One region of the Burkholderia sp. Tr-20390 genome, then DNA from elsewhere that is predicted to be linked to it. Evidence: predicted binding sites of a transcription regulator. Region 1 holds the regulator's gene; the other holds the start of a gene.

The links. Region 1 encodes LexA, which represses DNA repair genes until DNA is damaged. Its sites were predicted from a motif close to ACTGTATNNNNATACAGT; they were not measured.
Region 2: recA (recombinase RecA) is a predicted target of LexA. The motif match lies at 2,117-2,134, and genes of this name have one in related genera.

What each region holds. Positions count from the first base shown of each region.
Region 1 covers NZ_JAAGPC010000027.1:52,509-56,909, reverse strand. Annotated here, with positions in the region: gene cysT (sulfate ABC transporter permease subunit CysT) at 1-320, opposite strand, end outside; gene G3N98_RS10825 (sulfate ABC transporter substrate-binding protein) at 443-1,480, opposite strand; gene lexA (transcriptional repressor LexA) at 1,745-2,392, shown strand; gene G3N98_RS10815 (hypothetical protein) at 2,419-2,754, shown strand; gene G3N98_RS10810 (DUF2939 domain-containing protein) at 2,784-3,485, shown strand; gene G3N98_RS10805 (universal stress protein) at 3,583-4,080, opposite strand.
Region 2 covers NZ_JAAGPC010000037.1:43,113-47,513, forward strand. Annotated here, with positions in the region: gene G3N98_RS13120 (sensor histidine kinase) at 1-1,276, opposite strand, end outside; gene G3N98_RS13125 (response regulator transcription factor) at 1,294-2,022, opposite strand; gene recA (recombinase RecA) at 2,210-3,283, shown strand; gene recX (recombination regulator RecX) at 3,283-4,152, shown strand; gene G3N98_RS13140 (DUF2889 domain-containing protein) at 4,299-4,401, shown strand, end outside.

The DNA of each region.
Region 1 (4,401 bases):
GCAAACGGCAGGTCGACGATCGCATCGACGAGCCGCTTGAACGGGAACGTGTAGCGCACGAGCACCCACGCGACGAGGAAACCGAACACGGCGTTGATCAGCGCGCCGCCGAGCGCCGCGGAGAACGTCAGCCGGTACGACGCGAGCACGCGCGGCGACGCGACGGCGGTGACGAACTGGTCCCACGACAGCGTCGCGGTCTTCAGGAACGTGGCGGCGAGCGGTATCAGCACCACGAGGCTCAAATAGGCCACCGTGATGCCTAGCGTCACGCCGAAACCGGGCAGCGCGCTCGGCTTGCGAAAGGTGTACGTCGTCATCGGATGCTCTTGCTGGGTCGATGCTGCTCACGGGTCCGACGCAAACGCCGGCGCAGTGAATCGCGCCGGCGGCCCGTCGGGGATGCGGCGCGCTATCGTGGCGCGCCGCTGTCGTTATGGCGTTACTGCGGCTTGTAGATCGAATCGAACACGCCGCCGTCCGCAAAATGCGTCTTCTGCGCATTCGTCCAGCCGCCGAAGGTATCGTCGACCGTGTACAGCTTCAGCTTCGGGAACTGCTTCGTCAGCTCCGCCGGCACGTTCTTCGAACGCGGCCGGTAGTAGTTGCGCGCCGCGATCTCCTGGCCCTGCGGGCTGTACAGGAAGTTCAGGTACGCATCGGCCAGCTTGCGCGTGCCCTTCTTGTCGACCACCTTGTCCACCACCGCGACGGGCGGCTCGGCCAGGATGCTCACCGACGGCACGACGATCTCGAACTTGTCGGTGCCGAACTCCTTGACCGACAGGAATGCCTCGTTTTCCCATGCGATCAGCACGTCGCCGATCCCGCGCTGCACGAAGCTCGTGGTCGCGCCGCGCGCGCCCGAATCGAGCACGCCTGCGTTCTTGTAGAGCTTCGTGACGAATTCCTTCGCCGTCTGCTCGTTGCCGCCCGGCTTGTGCACCGCATACGCCCATGCGGCCAGGTAGTTCCAGCGCGCGCCGCCCGACGTCTTCGGATTCGGCGTGACGATCGAGATGCCCGGCTTGGTCAGGTCGTCCCAGTCCTTGATCCCCTTCGGATTGCCCTTGCGCACCAGGAACACGATCGTCGACGTGTACGGCGACGCGTTGTCGGGCAGGCGCTTCTGCCAGTCCTTGTTGACGAGCCCCTTGTTCGCGAGCGCATCGATGTCGTATGCGAGCGCCAGCGTGACGACATCGGCCTGCAGGCCGTCGAGCACCGAGCGCGCCTGCGCGCCCGAACCGCCGTGCGACTGCTTGAAGTTGACGGTCTCGCCCGTCTTCGCCTTCCACTCCTTGCCGAACGCCTGGTTGAAGTCCTGATACAGCTCGCGCGTCGGGTCGTACGACACGTTCAGGAAGGTCGTATCGGCCTGTGCGTGCGTCGCGACGCCCAGCGCCGCCGCCGCGCCCAGCGCGAGTGTTGCGATCAGGCGGCCCACTCCGCCCACCAGCCCCGTATTGCGCTTGCCCATCCTTGGTTCTCCAGTGTTGTCGGTATTGCGATGTCGGGCCAGTCTAACGAACGGGTTACATGATTAAAAATAATCGTTCCTTATTTTTTAATACTCAAAAGTGCTAACGCAGACGGGATGGACGGTTGTGGCAGATGAACCGGCGTCCGGGCGTCGTGAAATCGCGTCGGAACCGGCGCGATCGCGTCGAACCTCACGTAACACTTGAAATTCGCGGACTACTGTATAAAAATACAGCTCACTGTCTATCCATACAGTTGAGCCATGACCAAACTCACCGCCCGTCAGCAGCAAGTGTTCGACTTGATCCGTCGCGCGATCGAGCGCTCCGGATTCCCCCCCACCCGTGCCGAGATCGCGGCCGAACTGGGCTTCAGCTCGCCGAATGCGGCCGAGGAGCACCTGCGCGCACTCGCGCGCAAGGGTGTGATCGAGCTGGCCGCCGGCGCGTCGCGCGGCATCCGCCTGCTCGGCATCGACGATGCCCCGCATCAGTTCACGCTGCCGCATGCCGCCCTGATGCAGTTGTCGCTGCCGCTCGTCGGCCGCGTCGCGGCCGGTAGCCCGATCCTTGCGCAGGAGCACATCTCGCAGCATTACGCGTGCGATCCCGCGCTATTCTCCAGCAAGCCCGACTACCTGCTGAAGGTGCGCGGCCTGTCGATGCGCGACGCCGGCATCCTCGACGGCGACCTCCTCGCCGTGCAGAAGCGCACGGAAGCAAAGGACGGCCAGATCATCGTCGCGCGTCTCGGCGACGACGTCACGGTCAAGCGCCTGATGCGCCGGCCTGGCGGTCTCGAGCTGATCGCGGAGAACCCCGATTACGAAAACATCTTCGTCAAGGCCGGCAGCGCGGAATTCGCGCTGGAAGGCATCGCCGTCGGGCTGATTCGCTCGGGCGAACTCTGACATTCCGTCTCGCTGAGGAGAACATCATGGAACGCCTTGCCCGTCTGCTGCCTTTCCGTCAATTCGGCCGCCTGCGTCACCTGCGCGGCCGCACGCCCTGCGCACCGCTGTCCGCGGCCGCGCCTGTGCAAGAAGAAGTCGCAGTCGAACGGCAGGCGTCCCTGCTGCCGTCGGCGCTCCCCGCTTTCGCGCGGGTATCGCTGAACGCCGGCCTGAATCACGCCGAACCCGCGCGCCGTGCACCGGTGCGCGTCTATCACGGCCGTTCGCGCCTGATCATGGTCGGCACGATCGATGCCGTGTGCCGGATGATCGATCGCTGCATTGCAGAGGAACGATCGGCCACGCCAGGCGGTCTCTGATTGCGGAGCATCCCCGCACCGGAGGCAACGTGACCGGATCTTCGGGCCGCGCATGGCGGCTCAAACCCGTGCTGATCGTCGTGATGGCCGTCGCCATCGTTGCGGCGATCGGCTATGCCTACGCGTCGCCGTACGTCGCGCTCGGTCGCCTGAAAACGGCGATCGATGCGCGCGATGCGCAGGCCATCAGTGAATATGTCGATTTCCCGTCGCTGCGCATCAGCCTGAAGCAGCAGGTCACGGAAGAATTGATGCGCCGGATCGACGCGGTGAAGAAGAACAATCCGTTCGCGGTGATCGGCGCGCTGATCGGGTCGGCACTGATCGGCCCGCTGGTCGATGCGTACGCGACTCCGGAAGGCGTAGCCGCGCTGATGAGCGGATTGCCACCGCGTGGCAATCCAGGTGAGCGTCCACCGGAATGGTCGAATCTGCCGCCAGGCAGCAATACGCCGGCGGCCAATCCGACTCCTCCGGCAAGCGCAGCCGCTCCGGGTAGCAACACGGCCGCTACCGCTGCGTCATCGCCGCCATCCGCCGCTGCCGCACCGGCCAGCCCGGTCGATACAACGCATGTGCCGCACCAGCAGCAAACCAGCGCCGGTTACCGGAATATCGATGAATTCGTCGTGACCTACCAGCGCAGTGCCGATGGCACGCGCTATGCGGCGATATTCCACCGCTTCGGCCTGTTCTCGTGGAAGTTGTCCGCGATCGACCTGCACGCTTGAGCGGTCTTGAGTGGCCGCGGTCAGCGCCCGCCCCACGGACGCGGCACGACGCCCGACCGGCGCGATTCGCCGGTCAGGCAGTCATCGAATCATTGGATCATTTGCCGTTCGCCGTGGCCGCTTCACGCTCCCGCGCGATTTCTTCCTTCTGCTCCTGCGCCGACGAACACGCAACCAGAATGCTGCAGTTCACGCGATCGAGCAGTTGCGTGTTGCCCGACCCCATCCACCATCTGGACAACCCGCTACGGCACCGATGGCCGACGACGACGAGGTCGGCCTTCAGCTCCGTCGCGAGATTCGCGATTTCGTCGATCGGATAGCCGAACGCGAAATGGCCTTCGGCCTGCACGCCGCGCTCGCGCAGCCAGTTCACCCCTTCCTGCAGGATTTCACGCGCGGTTTCCTCGAACCGACCGCACGCGACGTCGGTCAGCAGACCCGCGCTCTGTGCAATGCTCGAGCGCATGTCGACCACCGACAGCAAATGCGTCTCGGCCTTCAGGTCCATCGCGAGATTGGCGCCGCAACGCAGTGCCTTGCGTCCTTCGAGCGTGCCGTCGTAACACAGCAAAATCTTGTTGTAGCTAGCCATGAAACCTCCCTGTCACAACACCGAGCCTACGCATTCATCATGGTGCGCCGCAATTCAGGACGCAAGGGATGGAAAACGCTGATTCGCCCCGCTCGGCTCGTGCGCGATGATGCAGTGCACGATCGGTGCGACCATGCATCGCACCGTGCAGGCATGCCCTGAAGAGACGCAGCCGATGCACTAGAATGGCCCGTTCGTACTCCAGCGGGCCATCAGGCGCCGGCGTCGTGCGCTTCGGTCATGCCCGTGTGACACGCAATCGTCCGATCGGTTCGTAAACCGGCCACGCATCCGGCAGCGGAACGCTTCCGCGCCGCCTAC
Region 2 (4,401 bases), on a different contig from region 1:
GCACCGTGATGCGGCCGCCGTCCGGTGTGTAGCGGATCGCGTTGTCGATCAGGTTGCCGAGCATCTCGCGCAGCATCACCGGATTGCCGTCGACGTCGAGCGGCCCGTCGTCCGGCGGGTCCGGCGGGCCTTCGTAGCCGAGATCCATCCGTTTCGCGAGCGCGGCCTGCACCCAGTCGCGCACCGCGCGCCGCGCGAGCGTGGCGATCTCGACCGGCTCGAACGTCAGCCCGCTCGCGCGGTTCTCGGCGCGCGCCAGCGCAAGCAACTGCGTGACGAGCCGCGCGGCCTGCTCGGAGCTCGTCGCGATCTGCTCGAGCGAGCGCTGCACGTCGGGCGGGACGGGGTGGCGCAACGCGAACTCGGCCTGCGTGCGCAGGCCCGCGAGCGGTGTCTTCATCTGATGGGCGGCGTCGGCGATGAAGCGCTTCTGCAGCGCCATGTTCTGTTCGAGGCGGGCGAGCAGGTCGTTGAACGACGTGACGAGCGGCTCGATCTCGGGCGGCGCGCGCTGCGCCTCGACGGGCGACAGGTCGTCGGGCCGCCGCGCGCGGATGTGCGCCTGCAGCGCGTTGAGCGGCGCGAGCCCGCGCGACAGCCCGAACCAGACCAGCAGGATCGCGAGCGGCAGGATCACGAACTGCGGCAGGATCACGCCCTTGATGATGTCGTTCGCGAGCGCGTTGCGCTTGTCCAGCGTTTCGCCGACCTGCACGAGCACGGGCTGCGGGCTGCCCGCTTGCGGCAGCGCGACGGTCGTATACGCGACGCGCACGTCGTTGCCGCGCAGCAGGTCGTCGCGGAACATGACGACGCCTGGCGGCGGGCGGTCCTCGTCGCGCGGCAGCGGCATGTCGGCTTCGCCCGCGACCAGCTCGCCGCGTGTGCCGAGCACCTGGAAGTACACGCTGTCGACGTTGTCCGCGCGCAGGAAATCGCGGGTCTGCTCCGGCAGTGTCAGCTCGGCGACGCCGTTCACCGGATGGATCTGCCGCGCGAGCACATAGGCGTTGGTCTCGAGCGCGCGGTCGAACGGGCCGTTCGCGATCGTCTTCGCGACCAGATAGGTGACGGCGATGCTCATCGGCCACAGCAGCAGCAGCGGCGCGAGCATCCAGTCGAGGATTTCGCCGAATAGCGAGCGCGGGCGCGGCGCCTCGGGCGCATCGGTTTCGTCGGGCGGCGCGAACGGGTTCTCGTAGCGCGCGTCGCGCGCCTCGTCGGCGGCCGACGACGGCGCGCCGGTCGGATGGCGGGGATGGGCCGGCGTGGCCATCGCGGCGACGCCCGGGTTCAGCGCAACGGCGTGCCGGCCACCGCGGGCTGGGGCGCTGCCGTGTCGGCCGGCGCGGCGGGCGCGACCTTCTCGAGGCAATAGCCGAGGCCGCGCACGGTCGAGATCCGTACGCCGCTGGGTTCGATCTTCTTGCGCAGCCGGTGCACGTAGACTTCGATCGCGTTGTTGCTGACTTCCTCGCCCCATTCACAGAGATGGTCGACGAGCTGCTCCTTCGACACGAGCCGGCCGATCCGCTGCAGCAGCACCTCGAGCAGGCCGAGTTCGCGGGCGGAAAGGTCGAGCACGTGATCGTTCGCATACGCGATGCGGCCGACCTGGTCGAACGCGAGCGAGCCGTGGCGCACGACGGTCGGGCCGCCGCCCGCGCCGCGCCGGGTCAGCGCGCGCACGCGCGCCTCGAGCTCGTTGAGCGCGAACGGCTTGGCCATGTAGTCGTCGGCGCCGAGGTCGAGCCCCTTCACGCGCTCGTCGACGCTGTCGGCGGCCGTCAGGATCAGCACGGGGAGGTTGGAATTGCGGGCGCGCAGGCGCTTGAGCACGTCGAGCCCGGGCATTTTGGGGAGCCCGAGATCGAGGATCAGCAGGTCGAATGTCTGCATCGACAGCGCGGTATCGGCGTCGACACCGGTCTTCACGTGGTCGACCGCATAGCCCGATTGGCGGAGTGACCGGGTGAGGCCGTCCGCGAGTATGCTGTCGTCTTCCGCGATGAGAATTCGCATGGTGCTGACCGATGGCCGGCGGGGCGTTCGCGCCGGCCGGCTGTCTCCGAAGTTATTCGTGTACAACGCTCTGCATTGCGGGCTTGCACAAAACACTGTTTTTTTATACAGTGTCTGCATTCGTGGGCAGCGCTTGAAAGTGGGCGCGCCTCTAACAGACGCTGCTCATCATAGCAAAGGACGATTCATGGAAGATAGCAAGAAGGGCTCCGGGATGACCGCCGAGAAGAGCAAGGCGCTGGCCGCCGCGCTTGCCCAGATCGAAAAGCAGTTCGGCAAGGGCTCGATCATGCGCATGGGCGACGGCGAGGCGACCGAGAATATCCAGGTCGTGTCCACGGGCTCGCTCGGTCTCGATATCGCGCTCGGCGTCGGCGGCCTGCCGCGCGGCCGGGTGGTCGAGATCTACGGTCCGGAATCGTCCGGTAAAACCACGCTCACGCTGCAGGTCATTGCCGAACTGCAGAAGATCGGCGGTACGGCGGCGTTCATCGACGCCGAGCACGCGCTCGACGTTCAATATGCGGCGAAGCTCGGCGTGAACGTGCCGGAGCTGCTGATCTCGCAGCCGGACACCGGCGAGCAGGCGCTTGAAATCACCGACGCGCTGGTGCGCTCGGGCTCGATCGACATGATCGTCATCGACTCGGTCGCGGCGCTCGTGCCGAAGGCCGAAATCGAAGGCGAGATGGGCGATTCGCTGCCGGGTCTGCAGGCCCGCCTGATGTCGCAGGCGCTGCGCAAGCTGACCGGCACGATCAAGCGCACGAACTGCCTCGTGATCTTCATCAACCAGATCCGGATGAAGATCGGCGTGATGTTCGGCAACCCGGAAACCACGACGGGCGGTAACGCGCTGAAGTTCTACTCGTCGGTGCGTCTCGACATCCGCCGGATTGGCTCGATCAAGAAGAACGACGAGGTGATCGGCAACGAAACCCGCGTGAAGGTCGTCAAGAACAAGGTGTCGCCGCCGTTCCGCGAAGCGATCTTCGACATCCTGTATGGCGAAGGCATTTCGCGTCAGGGCGAGATCATCGATCTCGGCGTGCAGGCGAAGATCGTCGACAAGGCCGGCGCCTGGTACAGCTACAACGGCGAGAAGATCGGCCAGGGCAAGGACAACGCGCGTGAATTCCTGCGCGAGAATCCGGAAATCGCACGCGAGATCGAGAACCGCATTCGCGAATCGCTTGGCGTGGTCACCATGCCCGATGGGGCAGGCCAGGACGAAGCCGAGGCGATGGACGAAGAAGAGTGATGGTCGGGCGCCGAGGTCAGGCTGGCGAGCCGGAGGAGAGCGACGCGCCCGAAACGGCGGGTCGCTCCGGCCGGCGAGCCGGATCCTCGGGCGCCGATCGGCGGGGCGCAGGCAGCAATGCCGCGAACCGCACCGCGACGAGGGCATCCGACGATGCCCTCGTTTCATTTGAGATTGCCGCACCGGACGATCCGTTCGACGACGATGAATCGTTCGATGCGCACGACCGCTCCCGCCGTCGTGTTTCCGGTGTCAGCTTCCCGGGTGATCGCGCAGCCGATGTATCGGCGCCGGCCAGGGAAGATGTCTATACGCGCAGCAGCCAGCATCCGCGCCGCACACGTCGCGCGCCGGGTGCTTCTTCCAGCACTGCATCAGGTGACGCTCCGGGCGCGACCGAGCGCAAGTCATCGAAGCCTCTGCGATCGCTGAAGGGCCGCGCGCTCGGCTATCTATCCCGCCGTGAATACAGTCGCACGGAACTCGCGCGCAAGCTCGCGCCCTACGTCGGCGAAGACGAATCCGTCGATCCCGTGCTCGATGCGCTGGAACAGGAAGGCTGGCTGTCCGATGCGCGCTTTGCCGAGAGTCTCGTGCATCGTCGCGCGTCGCGTGTCGGCGTCGCACGCATCGTCAGCGAGCTGAAGCGTCATGCGGTGGGCGACACGCTCGTCGAAGAGGTGAATGCGCAGCTCCGCGAGACCGAATGGGCGCGTGCACAGGCGGTCTGGCGCAAGAAATTCGGTGCACTGCCGCAAACGCCGGCCGAGCGTGCGAAGCAGGCGCGCTTTCTCGCCGCGCGTGGCTTCTCGAGTGCGACCATCGTGAAGTTGCTGAAGGTCGGCGACGATTTCCTGGTCGACGACTGACCGCGCCGATCGCGCGCGTGGCGCGCGATTTTGCTGCATCGCAACCGCTTCCGGACAGGCGGGAATACCCGCCGTTGCGTCAAACTGTCTCAAATACCCAATATGCTAAAATCCTTGGGTTTTCCTCTTCGGCCTCAACCTCCAGCATGCCGCTATCCGAGCCCGTGCCCCGTCAGTTGCGACATCAACGCGCAATCCGAGCGGAAGCTTACGAGCGCGGCGACGGCTTGTGGGACATCGAAGCCTGCC